DNA from 2 places in the Paenibacillus sp. JCM 18996 genome. Region 1 is predicted to be linked to the other one. Evidence: a T-box and tRNA genes for the amino acid it is inferred to sense, from the RefSeq annotation. Region 1 holds a T-box; the other holds one or more tRNA genes.
What was found. The T-box of region 1 lies ahead of argS (arginine--tRNA ligase). A T-box ahead of a tRNA ligase gene usually reads a tRNA of that ligase, here a tRNA-Arg.

Region 1 (11,072 bases):
TCCCAGACGGTCAAGCTCATGCATGGTAAAGACGGTGATGCCCACATGCTTCAAAAACACTTTTTCACCGTCGTCCAAGGACCTGGTGCCAATCAAAACCGTATGCTCAGGTTGAACAGCGGAGCTGGCCCCCGCAATGGAAGTAAGAGCCGGATGGCCGTACCCGAGCGCTGCCGCCAGCGGCATTCCATGGATATTGCCGGAGGGTGACGTATCCGGTGTATTTACATCTCCGTGCGCATCAAACCAGATCACGCCGACCCGCTTTACGTGGCGGCCTACTCCAGCCAGGCTTCCTATCGCAATGCTGTGGTCCCCTCCGAGGATCAAGGGAAAATGTCCGCTATGCATAACGTTCGCCACTGTATCCCGCAGCTCTTGATTCACTCTGGCAATCTCCTGCAAATATTTTAAATTCGCATAGGGGGACGCGGCATGCTTCGATCTTTTTACAATTAAATCTCCGATGTCCGACACCTTCCATCCTAACTGCTCCAGTCTGGACTCAAGCCCGGCATACCGGATCGCGCTGGGGCCCATATCCACTCCTCTTCGGTCAGCTCCCAAATCCATAGGCACCCCGATAATCGCGACGGATTGATTCTTGGACAAGCTCATATTCCCTCTCCCCTGCAGCATAGTTTTACCTCATACCTACTACAGTCGGGTGGAGAGTAGAACGGCTGTCTCAAGCCATGCCGGCGAACGCGCGCCTGTCAGATCTGTGAGGGAGTGTGAATTCCCAGAAGATGAAGCCCCTTTTGTAAAATACATCCCGCTGCATAAGTCAGAATGACCTTCGCCGCTTTCTCCTCTTCATCGCTTGCCAGTATGCGTTCTTGATGATAAAAACGGTTAAAGGTTTGGGCGGAGTGGATCAAATATCTGGCCAGCAGGGAAGGTTCATTCTTCTCAACCGCTTTCAGGACCACGGACGGATAGTCCGCCAGCTCTTTGAGCAGCTGCCACGCCTGGGCGCTTTCAAGGTAAATACCGTTTAGCCCGGAAACCGAGCTGCCGGTTAGCAGGGAAGCTTCCATGCCGGATTTATGCAGGATACTCTGCGTCCGGGCGAAAGCATACTGCACATAAGGCCCCGTTTCACCATCAAAATTCAGAGCTTCCTCCAGTGAAAAATCCACTTCGTTCAAACGGTTGTGTTTTAAATCCCCGAAAATGACGGCCCCCACTCCGATTTGTTCAGCCACGCGCTGTTTGTCAGGGAGGTCCGGATTTTTATGCTCAATAATTTGCAGGGCTCTACCCACCGCTTCGTCAAGTACCTCTTCGAGCACTACAATCTTTCCTTTGCGTGTGGACATCTTTTTTCCTTCAAAACGCATCAACCCGAAACCGATATGCTCACAGCTTTCCGCCCAGTCAAAGCCCGCTTTCTCAAGCACGGCAAATACCTGCTCAAAATGAAGCGTCTGCTCCATACCCACGACATACAGCAAACGATCACCTTTCATCTCCCGGTGGCGGTACAGCGCCGTTGCCAAATCTCTGGCAGGGTAAATCGTAGTTCCATTAGACTTGAGGATTAAACAGGGCGGCAGATTGCGTTCATCCAGCCTGACGACGTAGGCGCCTTCACTCAGTTCGAGCAATCTTTTTTCCCGCAGCAAAGCCACGACCTCGGCCATTTTATCATTGTAAAAGCTCTCTCCCAGCGTGTAATCAAAAGAAACGCCGAGCTTCTCGTACATTCGTTTGAATTCCTTCATGCTGATTTGGATGAACTTGCTCCACAAGCGTACGGTTTCCTCATCGCCCTGCTCCAGCTTACGGAACCATTCGCGGGCTTCATCCTCCAATTCGGGCCGGTGTTCGGCTTCCTCGTGGAATTTCACATACAGGTCGAGACAGGCTTTTATGGAATTGTGCTCCAGCGTTTCCGGTGTACCCCAATGTTTGTAGGCTGCGATCATTTTGCCGAACTGGGTGCCCCAATCTCCCAGATGATTGACCCTCACCGGCTCGGATCCGGTTTCCTTGTACAAGCGGTACAGTGCGTTGCCTATGACCGTGGAGCGAAGGTGCCCGATGCCAAAAGGTTTGGCGATATTGGGGGACGACATGTCGATTATCACCCTGGCCCCCTGCCCCGATTGCGACTGTCCGAAGCCGGTCTGCAGTATCTCTGTGAGTAAAAGCTTGCCGTACACGCTGCGGTCAAAAGAGAGATTGAGATAAGGACCCGCTGCGCTGCACGTTATACCATGAGTGTTCGGCAAGGCTTTCAGCTGGCCAGCGAACTCATGGGCGATAGCCTGAGGCGACTTTCTCCATTGTTTGCCAAGGTGGAAACAAGGCAGAGCGGCGTCCCCCAGCTCCGAGCTTCGCGGAATTTCCAGCCAATCCAGAATTTGTTCCTCTGGCACTTGCAAATAAGGCTGCAGCGCTTGTGCGGCTTTCTTGAGCAGCATTTGATTTCCTCCTTTGTTTTTTGATATGAAAACCTTTGTTGTAGGCATTCCATGGATGCTCGATCGCGACTTAAAAGGCAGGTTTTCCTGGTACAGAACAGAAAGTGAATTTCGATCTGGACGAGCTGCAGCGGTTCAGGGGTTGATGGATCGCTTTGCGAATTCTGATGTTTTGTAACGCAGAAAATACGTAAAAAAAAGCCCCGTCTCCATAAAGAGACGAGAGCTGTTGTTCCCGCGGTACCACTCTTAGTGCACGGCTGCCTCTGCGGCGTCCGCACCCCTCAGTTACGTTAACGGAGTATCCGTGCCTTCCTACTTGGGTCGGATGTTCAAAGCGCGAGGCGTTATGAGGTCCGATTCTCCCGTTCCGGAGGCAATCTCCAAGGCCCGTTCATCACCGCTTCCGTACCGGCTTCCACCCACCCGGCTCGCTGCGACTATCTGCAGTGATTACTGTCCTATTCATCGATTGTAGATATGATTTTTATCATCTTACCAGCTGGATTCGGAAAAATCAAGAGGTTTTTATACTTCATCGGCAGTGGCAAATAGTAACTTGGGGTCTGACCACCCGCCATGCAACGCCACAACGCGCGCCGGGAGAGACACGTGTTGGGAAGCTTGGCGACAGAAGCTTCCTCAATGGACTTCTCGAGACAGGGTTAGTCTCGCTCGATTGTAATTTGTGCAATTGATGAATGTACTCGGAACGCTGTCAGAGGTTTCGTTGCAAAGTACAATACTTTTCTCAAAATCGAGCCAAATCACATGGATTTACCGTATTCCATTGTATGAAATACAATCGGCTGGCGATTTTCCGAAAAATATAGGGTTGTTGACTGCACAAAATACAACGGCGCCCATCTTCATTCCAGTTCACCAACCATCTTACGCACCAGCCTACGGAAATAATGTCTCCAAGACCATGGTCATCCTCTTTCCAGCTCCAATGCGCCGGTGTTTCTGTCGGCCAGCACGATTCTGGCTTCAAAAGGTTCCCCCGACTGGGTGCTGAATTTCAGCTTATTCGTCCTGCCCTTCTCAATCAGCGACTTCACCATCGAGTCGCTCAGCGTCTTGCCCAGGCTCGACTTCCAGATCACGAAGCCGCAGCCCTGCTTATACTCGCTGCAGCCGTACCCCTTGCGGCCCATAAAAATGCGGCCGCCGCACCCCTCGCGCGGGCACGCCGCTACCGCCGCAGGCGCAGCCCGCCGCTCCGCCGGCGAGCCCGTGCCCGCTGCCGCCGGGCCTGCGGCCCCGGCGGCGCCGCGGCTCGCACGGCTCGCGCGCGCTCCAGCGCCTTCGGCGCTGGAGGCACCGCCGCCTTTCGCGGCGACGGTGCCTCTCGGGGCGCGGCCCGTGCCGCGCCCCTTGCGCCCGCCCGCGGCGACGGCCCCCTCCGCCGCAAACTGCACCCTCGCCTGCCTGCGGACCTTGTCCACAATCTGCACCGTGAATCGCTTCACGTTGTCGATAAACCCTGTGTCCGTCGCCACGCCCTTGGCAATCTCGTTCAAGCGCCGCTCCCAGCGGCCCGTCATCTCGGGCGAGGTGAGCAGCTCGATGCCGGCTGCGCGGATCAGTTCCACGGCTGTGCGGCCTTTGGCCGTCACCCGGATCCGCTTGCCCTGCATCTCGATATAGCCCACCTGCTTCAGCCGTTCGATCGTCGCGGCGCGCGTGGCCGGCGTGCCCAGCCCCGATTCCTTCATCGCCTCCCGCAGCTCCTCGTCCTCGATCTGCTTGCCGGCGCTTTCCATCGCCTTCAGCAGCGTGCCCTCGGTGTACGGCTTCGGAGGCTGCGTATCCCGCTGCTTCGCTTCCGCGTCCGCACACAGCACAGGCTGCGCGGCGTCCAGCTGAAACGGCGTATCGCGTTCCTCTTCCGCCTCCGGTTCGGACGCCCCGCTTTTATCCTCGTCAGAAGCTTCGCCGCTTTTCCCTTTGCCGCCACGCTTCTCTTTCTTATCGTCGGCATAGATTGCCTTCCAGCCCAATTGCAGCAATTCCTTCACTGTTGTCTTGAACAGTTCGCCCGCCGCTTCCGTCATGACCGTGTGGACTTTGTACTCCGCGGCCGGATAGAACTGGGCAAGAAACCTTTTGACAACCAGATCGTAAATTTTCTGCTCGTCCGGATTCAGCGAACCCGCCCTTTTATGCGTAGGAAGAATGGCGTGGTGATCTTCCACTTTCGCCGGATTGCAGATATGTTTATTGTTTTTATGCACAAGGCTCCGCTGCGCGCCCGGCAACCAGCTTTCATAGCTTGTACCCTTGAGCGCGTCCAAAGCCCGGTGCATCTCAGGGATGTTCTGCTCATTTACATAGTTCGAATTCGTCCTCGGATACGTGATCACTTTGTGCTTCTCATAGAGAGACTGAGCGGTATCGAGCGTCTTTTTGGCCGAGAAGCCGTATTTTCCGTTCGCCTCCCGCTGCAGCAGCGTCAAATCGTACAGTTTGAACGGATACTCTCTCGTCTCCTTCACTTCGTAGGAAGAGATCCGGCCTTCTTTTCCCCTGACTTTGTCGGCCAAGGCATCCGCCTTCTGTTTATCGGTGAACCGCTCTCCCTGCCACATCGCTTTATAGCGGATTTCGCTTTGCACAAACTGCGCTTCCACGTCGAAGAATGTCTGCGAAGCAAAAGCCTCGATCTGCTTCTCCCGGTCATAGATCAAAGCAAGCACGGGAGTCTGTACCCGGCCCACTGAAAGCAGCGTATTATGCTTCGTCGTAAAAGCTCTCGACCCGTTCATACCAACCAGCCAATCCGCTTCGCTGCGGACGCGGGCGGCTTTGGTCAAATTCTCGAATTCCGCCCCTTCCTTCAGCTCCTCGAACCCTTTGCGGATCGTCTCCTGGGTCAAATCCGAGATCCATAGCCGCTTTACCGGCTGCTTCAGCTTCAAATGCCGCTGGATCAGCGAAAAAATATGCTGCCCCTCCCGCCCCGCGTCGCAAGCGTTCACAAGCCTGTCGCAGCGCCCGGCAAGCTCGGCGATCACTTTTAGCTGGTCCCTCGTTTTGTGATTGGGCACAAGCTTGAAATGATCCGGGATAATCGGCAGGTCGCCCAAATTCCACTTTTTATATTTGTCGTCATAGGCGTCGGGCTCAGCCAAACCAATCAGGTGGCCTATCGCCCACGTAATGATATAATGCTCGCCTTCTATATAAATGCGATGATTTTTGGCCTTGGGATCTATCGCGGCAGCTATATTCCGCCCCATGTCCGGCTTTTCCGCAATGATGAGTGTTTTCAAAACCTTATCGCCCCTCAAAAAACAACCTTCGTCCCATAATGGTAACCAATAAATTTTTCTTTGTAAACTTAATATTCATTGCCCGTGCCGGGCTCAAAACTTGGAACCGCTTCGAAACCTGCTTTGAACCGTGCGTTCATTGTGATATAATGTATCTCTCTTTCCAGAATAATGGAAGAATGATCGGAGGTACCTATTTGGAAACCGAAATACAAAGCTCGTATCAGGAAGAACTCCACAAGTTGGAGGAAACCATGAAGGAAATCGACCTGCAGCTGCAAAATTTGGCGCAAATCCCGGTGTACAACGGTCCCGACCATACGGAACAGGTTCTGGAATCGATCCGTTCAGACAGACGGAGGAAATTGACAGCGGCGCATCCGGAGCCGTATTTCGGAAGACTGGACTTTCAAGAGTCCGGCAAAAGCCAACCGTCACCCCTCTATATAGGCAAAGTGGGCGTAGAGCGGGACTCCTCAAACGAGCTGATGGTGGTTGACTGGCGGGCTCCAGTGGCGAGCTTGTTTTATTCCTTTACAGGGGGAGTCGACGGGGCGTCTTACGATTCGCCGGACGGAACGGTGGAAGGATTGGTCTATCTCAAACGAAACCTGGTTATCCGCAAACAAATTCTGCAGCGGGTAGTAGATACGTTCGACCGCTCTTCCGACAGAATGGCGGTAACGGATGAATTCCTGCTCTACAGGCTGGGCGAGAACAAGGACAACAAGCTGCGCGACATCGTCTCCACCATTCAATCCGAGCAGGATGCGATTATCCGCGCGGTGAAGAACAGCGCCCTAATCATCCAGGGCGTCGCGGGCAGCGGAAAAACGACGGTAGCCCTGCACAGGCTCGCCTTTTTGTTGTATCAGTATCGCGATCAGGTGAAGGCGGAACGGATGATTATTTTTGCCCCGAACCGGATGTTTCTGGACTATATTTCAGGTGTGCTGCCGGAGCTTGGCGTGGGCCAAATCCAGCAAACGACGTTTGCCGACTGGGCGCTGGAGCTGCTCGAGCATGAGGTGAAGCCGGCCAACCCTGCCGAACGGCTGCGGTATTGGTTCCAGACCGGACCCGGAAGGCCGCAGATTGACGATATGGCTCCAGGCCGGTTCAAGGGCTCCATTCGATTCATGCGGTGGCTTGACCGGGTGCTCGAGCTTTATGAGGCGAACGCCGTCCCCGATACGGACTACTTCCCTTGGGACGGAGCCAAACTGGACCGCAGCACGATCGTTCAATGGCATGATATTGAAAACAAACACGAGCCTCTGATGAAGCGGCGGGAGCGGGTTCTGGCGCGGATCAAGCGCTGGCAGGAGATGCAGCTGGAAAAGGTGTGGGAAGTACATCTGAAAAAAGAATACAAAAAGAAAGCCTCCCAGCGTTTGCGCGAATTCGGCAAAAAATGGAAGTTGTACACTCCGTTTTCTTTGTACCTGGAGCTTTTCAGGGCAGAGAGCCGACCCGCTTTTCTGAACAAGGAAATGCTGTCCTTCCTGCCTGAGCCGATTCGTATGGAATCGGAGACTTATATGGAGAAGAAGCGGGTGCAGCCGGAGGATTTTGCTCCCCTGCTCTATATCCGCTCCAAATTGTTCGGCATCCATGGAGATCTTACGTTTGACCATACCGTGATCGACGAGGCACAGGACTTCTCGCCGTTTCAAGTATCGCTGCTAAGGCTGCATACGAGGAACGATTCATTCAGCATTCTCGGCGATTTATCGCAAGGGATCCACAGCTATCAAGGGATCAACGACTGGCGTGAATTTTCGGATCTGTTCGGCGAGGGAAGATCGGCCTATTTTGCACTTAACCGCAGTTACCGTTCCACGATGGAAATCATCCGTTTTGCCAACGAAGTGCTGCGGGGCGGCATGGCTGAAGAGGCGATCGAGGCGATTCCCGTGTTCCGCAGCGGCGAGCCGGTGAAGATTGTACAGGTTGACGAGAACAAGCTCACTGCCGCCCTCAAGGAAGCTATCCGGAGGCTGCGCGGAGATACCAATACGGTAGCTGTCCTGGCGCGGACGGAGGCCAGGTGCCTGCAGCTCCACAAGCGGCTGCTTGCCGAGCACCTGCCGGTGAATTTGATCGCACCGGGGCAGCAGCAATACGAGGGCGGTATTTCGATTCTCCCAATCTTCATGGCGAAGGGACTGGAGTTTGACGCGGTGATCATTATCGACACGGACGAGGTAAATTATGAGGCCTCCCCGCAGGACGCGAAGCTTCTTTACGTGGGCTGCACCCGAGCCCTGCATACACTGGAGCTTTGGCACGACGGCTCCCCTTCCCCGTTGATCGCTGCGATCCGAGGCGATTTCACTTTCCGTTCCGGACAATAAGGAATATAGCAGCCGGGTTATATATGTTCGAATCTTCTGGTAGTGATAAAATGCGCACCCAAATAGATCATTATGTAAATCGGGAACGAATAAATGCTGTTCCACTTTTCCGGATTGTAAAGGTTAAGTCCCTTGGCTATAGTCTCGGCTACAAAAGCTGCAAATAACGCAAACATAATTGCTTTCACAAAAGGGTTTAAGTCCGGTTTGATTTGGATCAAAAACATGACTATTACGGGGATGAGCGAAAAATCCCATAGCACAAAGGCTGGAATAAAAGGAAGGACCTCCATGTGATAATGCCAGGCACCCAATGCAACCCCCAGGAAATCAAACCAGGAAATGATAATCATAACAAGCAGCCCGGCAGACAAGAGCCGTCCTTCACTTCCTTTTTTTCGCAGCCAGATCCATAATGCCCATGGAACCAAGGTCAAAATTACTCCTAACCACCACTGCCAACTGAAGATAACATGTTCCATCCAAATGTGGTACATTCTTTTATTTGCTTCTTCAATAAGACCGTAGCTGCTTTCCATTTCCATTTCTACTTGTGTGTCCATCGTTTCATTTACCTGCCTCTTCAGTAAATAAAAGTTTGTCTCATTATTTACATAACGGACAGTTTTTAACAACGCGGCGAAACTGAAAGCATTTTACCAAGTGAAAAAAGCCTGTGGGGAACTTCCCGACAGGCTTTTTTCGTTTTTTAAAATCCTTTGTACTGAGGTTCTTCGTTTTCAATTTCCTGTACCCGGGACGATAGTTGGTCGACTACTTGCTGCGTAGTCTGGGCCGCATTCTCAAACAGCGATTTTGCCGCTTGATTTTGAGTGCTGAGCGCAAAGGTTTCCAGACTGGCCTGCGCGCTTTTCAAAGAAGCTACTGTTGTTTTGACCTGGGATGCTACTGTCATTTTCGTTCACCTCTTCATTGATATTGTTGGTGCCGTTTTTTATTTTGCCCGCCGCGGACGCTTAAATAACTGTAAGATAAATACAATCATAGTTCGCTCGCTTTTAGCAAATAATTCATAGCGACAACGATTTTAAGCAAAGGGGAGAGAACCGTGCCTGACTGGTTATTGATCGCAATCAAGTCGTTTTTTGCCATCTGCATGCTGTTTGTGATAACACGCGTGCTTGGCAAAAAACAAATTTCCCAGCTGACCTTTTTTGAATATATAACAGGCATCACTTTAGGAGAGCTGACGGGCTTTATTTCGACCGATCTGGAATCCCATTACTTTCTGGGCGTTGTGGCGCTCGCCGTTTGGTTTGTGGTTCCTCTGTCCATTGAATTCCTCACTCTGAAAAGCAAGAAGCTGCGCGACTTGTTCGAAGGTAAAGGAAGAGTCCTCATTAAAGAAGGAAAAGTCCTGGAAGATAATTTAAAGAAGGAAAGACTCTCCAGCGATGAGCTGCTGGAACAGCTCAGGACCAAAAATGTATTTAAACTGGCGGACGTAGAATTTGCCGTACTGGAAGCGAGCGGAGATTTAAGCGTGCTTTTGAAAACCGAGAATCAGCCGCTGACTCCCAAGCACCTTGGCCTCAAGGTAGGGCCGGAACGGGAAACACAGGCCGTTATCCTTGATGGCCAAATTATGGACGAGCCGCTCTCGACTTTGGGACTTAACCGCGCCTGGTTAAAAACCGAGATGGAGAAGCTCGGTGTGAGTAAAGACAATGTGTTTATCGGACAAGTCGATTCTTATGGAGAATTCTATGCGGATTTATACGATGACAAGTTAAAGGTAGCTTCGCCGCAGCAAAAAAAACTGCTTTATGCGACCTTGAAAAAATGCGAAGCCGATCTCGAGCTGTTCGGTTTAACGACTCAGGACAAATTGGCCAAGATGATGTATGAGAACAGCGCTGCAAAGATCAAATCGATCGTAGATCAATTAAAGCCTATTTTTACTACTACTTAATTTGACGGCGGGAGGCTCCTCATGACTTTAAAAGGACATCAAAGCTGGGAATACGAGAATCGGCCGGTCATTTTGGCTACAGCCACAGTAGTCGGTCCCGATGAAGGAAAGGGGCCTTTGAATCAGGATTTCGATATCATTCACGAGGATCTCCTACTAGGGCAGAAGAGCTGGGAGAAAGCGGAAAGAGTATTGATGGAGGAAGCGGCGAAGCTGGCTGTCGAGAATGCCGGGCTGACCAACGGCGAGGTGCAGTTCTATGTCGGCGGCGACCTGATGAACCAGATCATTTCCAACAGCTTTGCCGCACGAACGCTGTCCATTCCCTATATCGGCATCTTCGGCGCGTGCTCTACATCTATGGAAGGACTGGCTTTGGGCGCCATGATGGTCAACTCCGGCCATGCGAAGCATGTCCTCGCCGGAACGTGCAGCCACAACTGCTCCGTGGAAAAACAATTCCGTTACCCCACGGAATACGGTTCGCAGAAGCCTCCTACGGCTCAAAATACAGTCACAGGCGCCGGCGCTGCCGTGCTTGCTAAGCACGGGAAAGGTCCTGTTGTAACCGGAGCCACAATAGGGCGGGTAGTGGATATGGGGATCAAAGATCCGCTGAACATGGGCGCTGCCATGGCGCCTGCGGCTGTGGATACGATTGAGGCCCATATGCGGGATTTTAAAAGAGAACCGGGTTATTACGACCTGATTGTCACTGGAGATTTGGCGAAAGTAGGCTATGAAATTGCAAACGATCTGTTTAAGAAGCATAACATTCCAATCCAACAGACCCAGTACAATGACTGCGGCCTTATGATCTACGACCTGGAAAAGCAGGCTTTTCAAGCCGGGGCAAGCGGATGCGGTTGTTCGGCAGCAGTAACATACGGACACCTGATGAAAAAGCTGAAAAAAGGAGAACTGAACCGGATCCTTGTCGTTGCGACCGGAGCCCTTCTTTCTCCCCTGTCTTTTCAGCAGGGCGAAAGTATCCCATGTATTGCGCATGCCGTGGCCATCGAGAATACTTAAAAACCAAAAAAACTTGCTGCTTAAACGGCGGCAAGTTTTTGTTTTA
Region 2 (11,072 bases), 820 kb from region 1:
TTTTGTGGCGGGGTGGGGGATTGACCGGGTTCCGTATCCGTACGGTTATCAGGCAGCTTTTACCATCGGATTTATCGCAGCTTTGGTGGAGACCTGGTATTTTATGAGGCTGCATATACCAAGCGAGGAACCCGACAGCGCTCCGCGGCAGCCAGCGGAGTCTGCCGCTCATGCCTCTGGTGCCTCTGCCAGCCGTGAGAGCGGCCACGGCAGTTTTGCGCTTCGCAGCGCTATCGGCAAATACAAGCTGAACGCAGGCGTGGCCTACTATTTATTCTGCGTCAGCGCCTTGATCTATATCTTTGCATGGCAGGCGGCTTGGCCGATTTATACAAAAATTAAAGTCGACACGCTGCACGCAACCAATACTATGATCAGTATCGATACGATTGCCGGAGCGATCGGTTCTTTGCTTGGATTTCGCCCGTGGGCCATGCTGTCAGACCGCAAAAGCACGGAATGGACCGTGTTCTGTTCGGCCCTGATGTTAGCGCTTACCCCGATTTTCTGGATTTACGCCCCGAATATGAATTGGGTCTATGTGTATGACTTTATCGGCGGGTTCGCCACGGCGGGCTTTCAGCAGTCGATGTTTAACCGTTTACTGGAAATCGTCCCGGAGCAGGGACGGCAGCGGGCAATCGCGATTTATACGACGCTTTCTCAGATTTCGGCGATTTTTGCTCCCCTCGTGGGCATGAGGCTTTTTTCCTCTGTGTCTTACGAAGCGTGCATGTCAATGATAGGGGCCGCCCGGATCTTCGGCGCGTTATGCTTCCTGGTCATCCTGTCCCCGCTCGTCCTTAACTGGATCCAGCGCAAATCGGTCAATAATAAGACGGATTCGGCTGCCTCTTGACTTTGAGCTGTACAGTAAAAACCAGAGTGTTCGTTAATAGAAATTCACGTCACTCCGGTTTTACCGCACAGCTTTTTTATAATTAGAAAAACCTCTGATTTTGATGGAAGTTTTCCAGGTAAATGCCCCCTCTAGCGATATGAGTCAAATAGATCCATGATTTCCCGTTAACTTATCCCAACGAGCGCCGCAAGGTTATCCATGCGACACTTCTCCCGGAGCGCGTTACGGTGCTGCACGGCGGGTGCACAAACCGTTAAGCCAGGGAAACATAGCTGAAGCTGAATCGTTCCTCCACGATATAACCCGATGGGCGAAGAGCCCTGCAGCCGGTCTGCAGGGCTCTTGCTCTTGTATTGGTTTGCTGAATTTGAATTGGTGTACGGATTGCTATTAGTTTGCGGGTGTCGCGGCTGAGTCGGCAGCTTCAGGCGTTCTTTTTTCATCCTTATGCTTTTTGTCTACAAATTTCGAAATTTTGTCCGTCATGCTGTCTTTGATTTTGCTGACCAGTTGATCCTTCTCGATCCCTTTTGCTTGCGCAATTTCGGAGAGAGATTTACCTGCTTTTAAATCTGCAGCCAGTTCCTGCTGGGTGACCCCGAGGATTTGCGATAACACTGCCCTGTCGGCGAATGGCTCAAAACGGCCTTTTTCATGATGGACATGTTTAACGGTGCTCTCGACTTCTTTCTTCAATCGATCCGCCAATCCGGATTTATGCTTGTCTGCCTGGGCTTGAGTAATCTTGCCTGCAGCCACTGCAGCATCAATCGATTGATTTTCGGCCTCAGTCAGCTTTTGCAGGAGAACTTCCTCGCTCACACCTTTGTCCTGGGAGATTTGAGCCAGCGTTTTGCCTTGCTTCAATTGGTCTATGACCGTTTTCTCATCCACGCCTAGGATAGTTGCGGCTTCTTTAATCATATGAGTTTCATGGCCAAAGCCTTTGTGTTTCCCGTGCTCCGCCTTATTTGGAGAAGCAGCGTCCGCCGTTGTGTTTGTGCTTTCCGCAGCATAAGCCTGGTTATGTAGCACTCCAACCCATCCGCCTCCCAAAATAACTCCGGCTGCCATAGTACCTGCAACGATTTTCTTTTTGATCGAATTCATGCTTTATTCCACCTTTTCTTTGGGTTTGCCTTACAATTAGAAATATAACCCAGGTTTCTTAAAGCGACATGAATGAAAGATGAATATAAACTAAAACTTTGGCTACAAAATGACCGGCATTCAAACTCAATACCTGAGAGGAATTCGGGAACGCTTCACCTTGGCTTCGGAATATCCTTTAGTTTTCAGATAGTAAACCATGCCTTTCTCCGCGATGTCTATGTTCAGCTTCGGGCCAATGGTGATGTCGAAAATGGCGTTGGACTCCCGGCTCCCGGCCGGAATCTCGATATAAGGGATAATGGCTCCGTTCCTGAGCCTGAAACGTACGGTATCGCGCTCCGCGGTGAATACTATGCGGTATTCGTTCTCCTCGGTAAAACACTCGTCTTTGAAAAAGATGGAATACATCTTGCAGCGGTCCAAAATGGCTTCCCTTACGATTTCCGCCGTTTTCAGATGGCTGCAGCCTTTATCCGCCTGTTCCCAGGTATGGTACACTTCATTCAGGTCTTGATATAAAATGTTCCTCTGCTCCTGCTTGTCATAAACTATCCGGCCCATGCACAGCGGCGTGAAACCCTCCTCCCGCCACACCTCAAGCAGGCTGGAATAGTCGAATTGGATGTTGTAGCCGTGGTGGCCGCTGAAATTGGACCAAAGGGTATACGAGTCCGCATGATGTGTGAGCGACAGCACGAAGAGGTCCTGCTCCTGCAGCCATCCCGGATTGTCTATCGTTTCCATAATCCCCGCCAGTATAGCGTAGAACTGCTTGCACCGGAACATTTCATCCTTCTCCGACTTCAATCGCAGCAGAAGGTTTGCGTACACCTGGCGAAGGTAGACGAGCTCCGAGTAATCATTTAGAAAATCACTCTTCGTCACCCATATCGTGCAGTTATCCAGAATGCCCAGCAGCCCTTCGACGCTTGTATAATGATACAGCATGTACTGTTCCGGCTTTTCGGGGATGGGCATGGGACGTTCACGAATAAAAATTCTAAGCTGCTCGATAGTCAAATCGTTCATCTTAATTCCCCCTTGCACAAATGATTACCCGGCGGGAACATGGCGGAATCAAAAGCACATCCTTACAGCGGTCCAGGTAATCAATTTATTTTCATCCTCCATTAACTTGCCCTCGTTTTTTAATGCTTACTTCAGGTAAAATAGAATAGAAAGGAGGAATGCAAATGCCAACGATTAAAGTAGAAGGAAAAGGCTCGTTCCAAGCCGAGGAAGGCAAGAAACTGGTACTTGCGCTGGAGGACAACGGGGTGGATATGCTGCACCGCTGCGGAGGTAACGCAAGATGCACAACTTGCAGAGTGGAAATCCTGGAGGGGATCCCAGGTCCAATGGGTGAAGCGGAAGCGGCTATTCGCGAGACGAAGGGGATAACGGAGCCGAACGTCCGTCTTTCCTGCCAGATCCGCATACATACCGACCTGACCGTGAAGCCGGTGATGACTATATCCGGATCCGGTCTGGAACCGGGCAAGCGGCCTCAAGATTAAACAAGTGATTGCCGGCAACAAAACCGCGCTGCCTTTTCCCCTCCGGGAGGAAAGCAGCGCGGTTTTCTTCAAAATATCGCAGCTTCAGCGTTTTATGGCCGCTTATTTAAGGCCTTTGGAATCATTCTGTCCGCGCCTGGCCAGGAAATAATAACAAAGTGCCGCTCCCACATCCGACGCGGCGATCATAACCCCCATCGGTACCGCTGTGTGGCTGCCGCCCAGACCGACAAGAGGCGCTGCAATTCCGCCGGCGATGAAAGAGATTAACCCCAGCAGGGCCGCAGCGCTGCCCGCCGATTTTTCCTCCTTTTGCATGGCTAGCGTAAAGCTGGTGGAGCCCACGATCCCAATACTGGATACGACCAGGAACAAGGAAGGCATCAGGGCGAACAGCCCCATTCCTGTCATTATACTGGCAAGTGTGGAAACGCCTCCCACAGCGGCTATGCCGAGTCCGAAAACAAGCAGCCTGCTCACATTGATGCGCCCGGCCAATCTGCCGGTGATTTGTCCGGCGACGATGATACCGAAACCGTTGATCGCAAAAAACAAACTGAACATTTGCGGGGACGCCCCAAAAATATCCTGGATGACGAACGGCGATCCCGACACATACGAGAATATGCCGGCAGACACAAGTCCCTGGGCTAAGGCATAACCCATAAAGCTGCGGTCGCTGACGAGCCTGCGAAAGGTAAATAAAGTGTTCCTGATACCGCCTTTGGAACGGCGTTCGTCGACTAGCGTCTCAGGCAAACCGAAAAAAACGATCAGCAGCATGACGACGCCCACAGCCGCCAACAACAGAAAAACTCCCGGCCATGAGGTTATCCGCAGAATCTGTCCGCCTGCAATCGGCGCAAGAATCGGAGCCGTGCCGTTAACAAGCATCAGAAGAGTGAAGAACTTCGTCAGCTCCGGCCCGGAGTATAAATCCCGGACGACTGCGCGGGAAATCACGATCCCTGCGCCTCCGGCCATCCCCTGGATAAACCGCAGCACAATTAATGCCCAGATCGAAGGGCTGAATGCGCATAGCAGCGATGCTGCCGCATAGACTGCGAGCCCTGCCAACAGAGGCCTTCGCCTCCCGTAAACGTCGCTTACGGAACCTGCCAGCAGCTGTCCCATAGATAGCCCTAGCAGGCAGGCCGTCAAGCTCAGCTGGACAAGCGATGTGCTGGCGTGTAAAGTTTTGGAAAGCGTCGGAAAGGAAGGCAGATACATATCGATGGACAGCGGACCAAAAGCAGCCAGCGCCCCTAACACAAAAGCCAGCCACAGCCTGTGTAACCTTATTGCAGGACGGGCTGCAATTTTGACAGTCAATTCGTTTTGAATTCTGTTCATCCTATGCATCCTATCTGTTAGTATAGTTGGTATAAACTCGGCAGCAGGTTTTTATCTTATACTAACTATTCGTCAATCCCAGAAAATTTCCTTTTTTATTCAAAAAGAATCTGCGATCACAACGGCCATCCTGGCAGATAAGCTTTGGTGTATTCAGCATCTGATCAAACAATTCTTTGGCCTCAGCGGGCGGCAAACTTACCAGCGGGTCGTTCACGAAGGCGCGGGAAGCTTTATCCCTATCCGTGCGCAGCGCCGCTTGCAAAGTGGTCTCTTGATTCAGCACATGACGCAGGACGAGATTATTGATTTCAGGCGGCAGCTGGCCAGAAACGACCGGTTTAATGCTGTCACGGCTGAAAATCGCGTTAGTTTCCACAACAGAGCAATACCGTACAGAACCGCCGAAATGAGCACGCCAAACTTCCGGTCGAGAAGCTCAAGACAATCAAAGCCGAAATCGTAATCACAAGGGCCGGTACAATGACAAACGTCTCGCCGTACCTGTCCGAACGGCTCGAGGAATGGTTCCCAAACCCGTTGTAATTCACAAAACAAATCCTGCAGGTCTTTTTAGTGTTTTTTCTTTTTCAACTAATGTCTGTTCATATCTTGCAATTTTATAATCCAGGCGTTCCAACACTTTCTTCATAGCTTCCATGCTTGTTATGAGCTGCTTACGCTGTTTGATCAGGAGTTCTTTTCTAGCCTCAATGGTTTCATCCCCCTGTTGAAACAACCCAACATACTCAATTAAAAGTTCAACAGGAAGTCCTACGCCTCGCATACATTTGATATATTCGACCCACCTGCAGTCTTCTTCCGTGTAATCCCTGATTCCGCTTTTATTGCGGTTCACCCGTGGAATAAGTCCGATGCGTTCATAATAGCGGAGTGTATCCTGTGAGAGATCAAATTTTTCACTTACTTCTGCGATCAACATGCAGATTTCACCTCCTAATTTCAGATCAAGAACGCCCATGAAAATGGTTAGGGCGTTCTTGTCGTTTCTTATATCAAACTGCACCAATTACCGGATGGGGAACATATGGCTCTTCTAGCCACACAATTTCTTCTGGTGTTAACGTAATCGAAAGAGCAGCTACCGCATCCTCGAGATTGGACATTTTCGTAGCACCGATAATGGGAGCTGTTACTGGTTCTTTCTGCAGCAACCAGGCAAGTGCGATTTGAGCTCGGGGAACGCCACGTTTTTCTGCGATTGCTGCAACGCGCTCCACAATCAACCGATCAGTATTTGCAGTCGCATCGTATTTAGATTTCTGAACTTGATCAGTTTCGGAGCGATATGTTGTTTCCGACCAATCACGCGTCAATCTTCCTGATGCGAGCGGGCTATATGGAATCACTCCGATTTTTTCCTCCCTACAAAGCGGCAGCATCTCCCTCTCCTCTTCACGGTATATGAGGTTGTAATGATTCTGCATCGATACAAACCGGGTCCATCCATTTTTCTCAGCTACATGTAACGCCTTCAGAAACTGCCATGCGTACATGGCAGAAGCACCAATGTATCTCGCCTTCCCAGCCTTCACAACATCATGCAATGCTTCCATCGTTTCTTCAATAGGAGTATTGTAATCCCACCGATGGATTTGATAAAGGTCTACGTAATCTGTTCCCAGTCTCTTCAGGCTCTTATCAATTTCACTCATGATTGCCTTTCGGGAAAGACCAGCACCATTTGGACCTTGATGCATACGGAAATGAACCTTTGTCGCGAGGACAATTTCATCACGATTGGCATAATCCTTTAGAGCACGTCCAACAATTTCCTCGCTTGTTCCGTCTGAATATACATTCGCCGTATCAAAAAAATTGATGCCAAGCTCAAGGGCTTTTTTAATAATAGGACGACTGCGCTCTTCATCAAGTACCCATGGATGAACCCACCGCTCTGCTACACCAAAGCTCATACAGCCAAGACAAAGCCGAGATACATCCAAGCCGGTATTCCCAAGTTTCACATATTCCATTTGATTGTTCCTCACTTTGCAATAGATATTATTTCCTTCAAATGTAGTTTACTCCTTGGAGTTAACTCCAAGTCAAGCGATTCTAGCAGCAAGCGAAATAGTTCGTCTGTAAAGGCCTCAAATTCGTCCTCATCTTGCTACGGTGATTTATCGAATAGCGATTCACCTGATTTTTCGCGGTTAGAGATTCCTTTGTATTTAATGCGACCGTTCGTCATGTATAAAACGTATTCTCGCGCTATGATCGGTGTTATTTCGCGTAGCTGTATGCCGGGATGCACAGGCGTCAATCCAATAACGGAAATACCGCCAGTGTGCTTTGTAGTCTGCTAACGTTCGCTCACGCATACCTTCGGCTTTCTTAACGTTATAAAACAAACCGAAGGCATTGTCCAAATCGTAATCTAACGCTTGTTGTTTTATTAGCCTATCGTCACATTCAACATACGAAAAACGTTGATCTGACAAGATTTTTAACGGGAAAACGTCCTAGAAGGGATTCGAAACCTGATACACGGTTTAGAAGGCCGTTGCTCTATCCAGCTGAGCTACTAAGACAAATGACTAAGCGGATGATGGGAATCGAACCCACGCCACCAGCTTGGGAAGCTGGAGTTCTGCCATTGAACTACATCCGCGCACTTTTTCCATGGTGGGAATTAACACGGCATGCTCAAAACCACAGCATCTAACTAGTGCTTCCCTCGTATGACGTTGTACATTGACATCACCCGGGGACAATTAATTTATCATATCACGTCTATGCTATCCATTTAGTTGCAGTTCGTTGAAAAAAAGGAAATCCCTCGAATTAAAAAACACTATCCTTATATTTCAGGACAGTGCCTTAAGGTTAAAGCGTGATGCGCATACCTGATCTTGCCATTTCGACCGGCCCAGCAAACGTCCGGGAAGCTTGCTCAACCAACAATTCTCTGTCGCCATAATGAGGCAGATGTGTAAGGATCAACCTCCCCGCGCGGGCTAATTGAGCAATTTTCCCGGCTTCGGGTGCAGTGCAGTGACCGATTTTATCGCCATTCTGGCCGTCGTACAGACTTGATTCGCAGATGAGCAGGTCGCAGTCCGCAGCGAAATCCGCCAGTCTTTCGTCGAATGCCGTATCCCCCGTATACACCATATGTTTCCCTTCCGATTCAATCCGGATCGCCAGGTTGTACTCGGGATGAACGGTTCCCTGGAAGCGGAACTTGAGACCGGCTATTTCCAGATCTTCTTTCTCCTGTATCAGGTGCCCTTTCGTATAGGATTCGTAGGAAAGTTTGAAGAAATGCCCGGACTGGTCGTGCCCATAGATGGGAAGCGGACGGCTCATTTTCCCGAGCTGGGTCGCGATCAGAGCCGAATACTGCAAGCAGCCCAAGTCAGCTATATGATCCGCATGATAGTGGGTTAAAACGACGGCGTCCAGGTCTTCGATCTGTGTATGACGAAATAATTGGGCGAGCACTCCGCTTCCGCAGTCCAGCAAAATACGCCGGTTTGCGGATTCGAGCAGCAGCCCTGCCGTCGCTTCGCCGGCTTCAGGGTATGCCCCCCAGCAGCCTAGAATTGTTATGTTCATTATGCTCTTCTCCTGACTTCTATAACTACTCCAGCGATATTCAATTAAATACGGGCTTCGGAATCGATTCAATCAGCCGTCTCGTATAAGGCACGACGGACTCCTCAAAAATGTAACGCGCGGAGCCTCTGTCCACGATTTGACCCTGGTTCATGACCAGAATAGAATCGCAGATCAACCGCACTACATGCAGATCGTGTGATATAAATAAACAGGTGATCCCGTACTCGCGCTGAAGGTCTTTTAACAGCAAAAGCACCTGCGTCTGCAAGGAGACATCCAGCGCGGATACGATCTCATCGCAGACAAGCAGCTTCGGTTTCAGCCCCAAGGCCCTCGCTATGCCAACTCTTTGGCACTGTCCTCCGCTTAATTCCGCCGGTCTTCTATGCCCGAATTCTTCCGGCAATCCGACTTCCCGCATAAGCTTATATGTTTCCTTCCGCAGCACTTCCCGGGACGCATACATCCGGTGGATCTTCATCGGTTCCGATATCAATTCCTCGACATTCATCCGGGGGTTGAGACTTTCAACGGAATTTTGGAAAATGACCTGCATGTCGCGCCTGACAAGCCTCCGTTGCTCCGAATTAGCCCCGGCAATGTCGATTCCTTTATAATAAATTTTCCCCGCTTCAGGCTGCTTTAGACCAAGAATAAGCTCTCCTAATGTGGACTTGCCGCTTCCGCTTTCTCCGACGATGCCGATCGTCGTGCCTTGTTCGACATGAAAACTGATTCGGTCCACTGCGGTAAAAGTCTCTTTTTTGCCCCATAATCTTTTGTGCGTGTAGCTTTTAACCACACCTTCCACCTCAAGCAAACTTTGATGGTTTGGCATCTGCCCCGCCTCCCTTCTCAAAGTGCACTAACGGATGATGGCATGCCGCCCTGTGCAGCATTTCCTTGGTACAGGAAACCGGCACGGGGCTTGGCTCCACGGCTAGGCACCGCTCCTGTCTGTACGCGCACCGCTCATGAAAAACGCAGCCTTGACCGGCTGCAGTCTGCGCCTGTACGCTGCCGGGAATACCTCTCAAATCGTCAAGTGAATCGTGCAGTGAAGGTGTCGCCCGAAAAAGGGCTTCCGTGTAAGGATGCGCGGGCGATGAAAATATATTGGCCGCTGGAGCTTGTTCTGCGATCCGGCCGGCGTACATGACCGTAATATCGTCGCAGATTTGTCCGAGCAGCCCCAAGTCGTGGCTGATGATTAACAGCGACAGACTGTATTTCTCGCGAAAATCGTTCAATAATTTCAGTATTTGCGCCTGCACTGTCACATCCAGGGCGGTTGTGGGCTCGTCCGCAATCAGCAGGGACGGACGGCACATCATTGCCGCCGCAATGATGACGCGCTGTCTCATCCCGCCGCTTAAACGGTGCGGATATTCGTTAAAAACGCGGTTCAGGTCACGAATCCCCACTTGTTCGAGCAGATCGAAAGCCCAGTCCCGGACGCTTGCTTTCGACTCGTGCGGATAATGGAATCGATAGCCGTCCATCATCTGTTCCCCGATCGTAAGGGTCGGACTTAACGACGTCATCGGGTTCTGCGGCACAAAGGCAATTTTGCGGCCGAGGAAGTTACGGTTGAACGCCGCATCCTTTATATCGAGAAAAGACTCCCCGTCCAGCGACGCGTTCCCCGAAACGAGCCGCACGGTAGGCGGCAGTAGCCTCGCCATCGCTTTGGCGGTAATCGATTTTCCCGAACCGGATTCGCCGGCGATACCCATCACTTTGCCGGCGCCGAGCTGGAAGGAGAAGTCGCGGACAAAAGGCTGCCAGCCCCGTTCCGTCTTAACTTCAACGGTGAGTCCTTCCACCATGACCCCTTTATTCATGCGATCCCCTCCCTTTGCGAAGCGAATCTCCGATCAAGTTTCCGCCCAGCGCCGTCATGATCAACGCCAGCCCGGGAATAAACGGAAACCAAGGGGCGAGCGCCATAAATTTGCGCGATTCCTCCAACATTCCGCCCCAACTGGCCTCCGGTAGCTGAATGCCCAGTCCCAGAAAGGATAAAGAAGCTTCCGTCAAAATGGCAATGCCGAAGCTGGAAGTGGCTTGAGCAAGCAGACGATGAAAGGAGGCGGGCAGGATATGCCGAAATAAAATATACCCCGCTCCCGCGCCGTACGTGTGTGCCGCTTTGACGAATAGCGCCTGTTTGGTCTCCATGACCATTCCATACGAAAGACGGGCGAACACCGGAATGTTAAACAGGGCTATGGCCGCGAGGGCGTTGATTTTACCCGCACCCATCACTGCAATGATCATCATGGCGAGAAGCAGATGCGGGAAAGCGAATAATCCGTCGACGAACCGCATCAAGATCTCGCTGCCCCAGCCCCGCAGATAGCCTCCGATACCGCCTATCAAACTTCCGGCAAGCCCGCCGAGAAGGACGGAAACCAGTCCGACCTCATAAGCGTTTTTCGAGGCTACCATTATTCGGCTTAACACGTCACGCCCGAATTGGTCCGTTCCTAACCAGTGGCTCGCATCCGGCTTCGCCAGCCGAAACGCCATATTCATCTGGTTCGCATCATGCGGCGTATAGAACAGGGCAGTCAAGGCCAGCAACGCCGTTATGGAAACGAGAGTCACTCCGAGATATCTCCATACTATCATAATTATTC

Region 2: it encodes a tRNA-Arg, which carries the amino acid that the T-box ahead of argS (arginine--tRNA ligase) is inferred to sense. The anticodon was not compared.

The regions. Positions count from the first base shown of each region.
Region 1 covers NZ_AP043884.1:1,212,297-1,223,368, forward strand. Annotated here, with positions in the region: gene rocF (arginase) at 1-618, opposite strand, end outside; gene argS (arginine--tRNA ligase) at 717-2,429, opposite strand; T-box leader at 2,642-2,907, opposite strand; gene ACZ5N7_RS05960 (type IA DNA topoisomerase) at 3,362-5,704, opposite strand; gene ACZ5N7_RS05965 (HelD family protein) at 5,902-8,061, shown strand; gene ACZ5N7_RS05970 (CBO0543 family protein) at 8,079-8,624, opposite strand; gene ACZ5N7_RS05975 (DUF1657 domain-containing protein) at 8,771-8,977, opposite strand; gene ACZ5N7_RS05980 (DUF421 domain-containing protein) at 9,131-9,994, shown strand; gene spoVAD (stage V sporulation protein AD) at 10,016-11,026, shown strand.
Region 2 covers NZ_AP043884.1:2,027,673-2,038,744, forward strand. Annotated here, with positions in the region: gene ACZ5N7_RS10070 (MFS transporter) at 1-859, shown strand, start outside; gene ACZ5N7_RS10075 (hypothetical protein) at 1,253-1,972, opposite strand; gene ACZ5N7_RS10080 (DUF2971 domain-containing protein) at 2,099-3,004, opposite strand; gene ACZ5N7_RS10085 (2Fe-2S iron-sulfur cluster-binding protein) at 3,169-3,492, shown strand; gene ACZ5N7_RS10090 (multidrug effflux MFS transporter) at 3,595-4,854, opposite strand; gene ACZ5N7_RS10095 (family 4 glycosyl hydrolase) at 4,907-5,224, opposite strand; gene ACZ5N7_RS10100 (MerR family transcriptional regulator) at 5,393-5,788, opposite strand; gene ACZ5N7_RS10105 (aldo/keto reductase) at 5,862-6,842, opposite strand; tRNA gene ACZ5N7_RS10110 (tRNA-Arg) at 7,328-7,400, opposite strand; tRNA gene ACZ5N7_RS10115 (tRNA-Gly) at 7,410-7,480, opposite strand; gene ACZ5N7_RS10120 (MBL fold metallo-hydrolase) at 7,696-8,427, opposite strand; gene ACZ5N7_RS10125 (ABC transporter ATP-binding protein) at 8,468-9,268, opposite strand; gene ACZ5N7_RS10130 (ABC transporter ATP-binding protein) at 9,243-10,274, opposite strand; gene ACZ5N7_RS10135 (ABC transporter permease) at 10,267-11,064, opposite strand.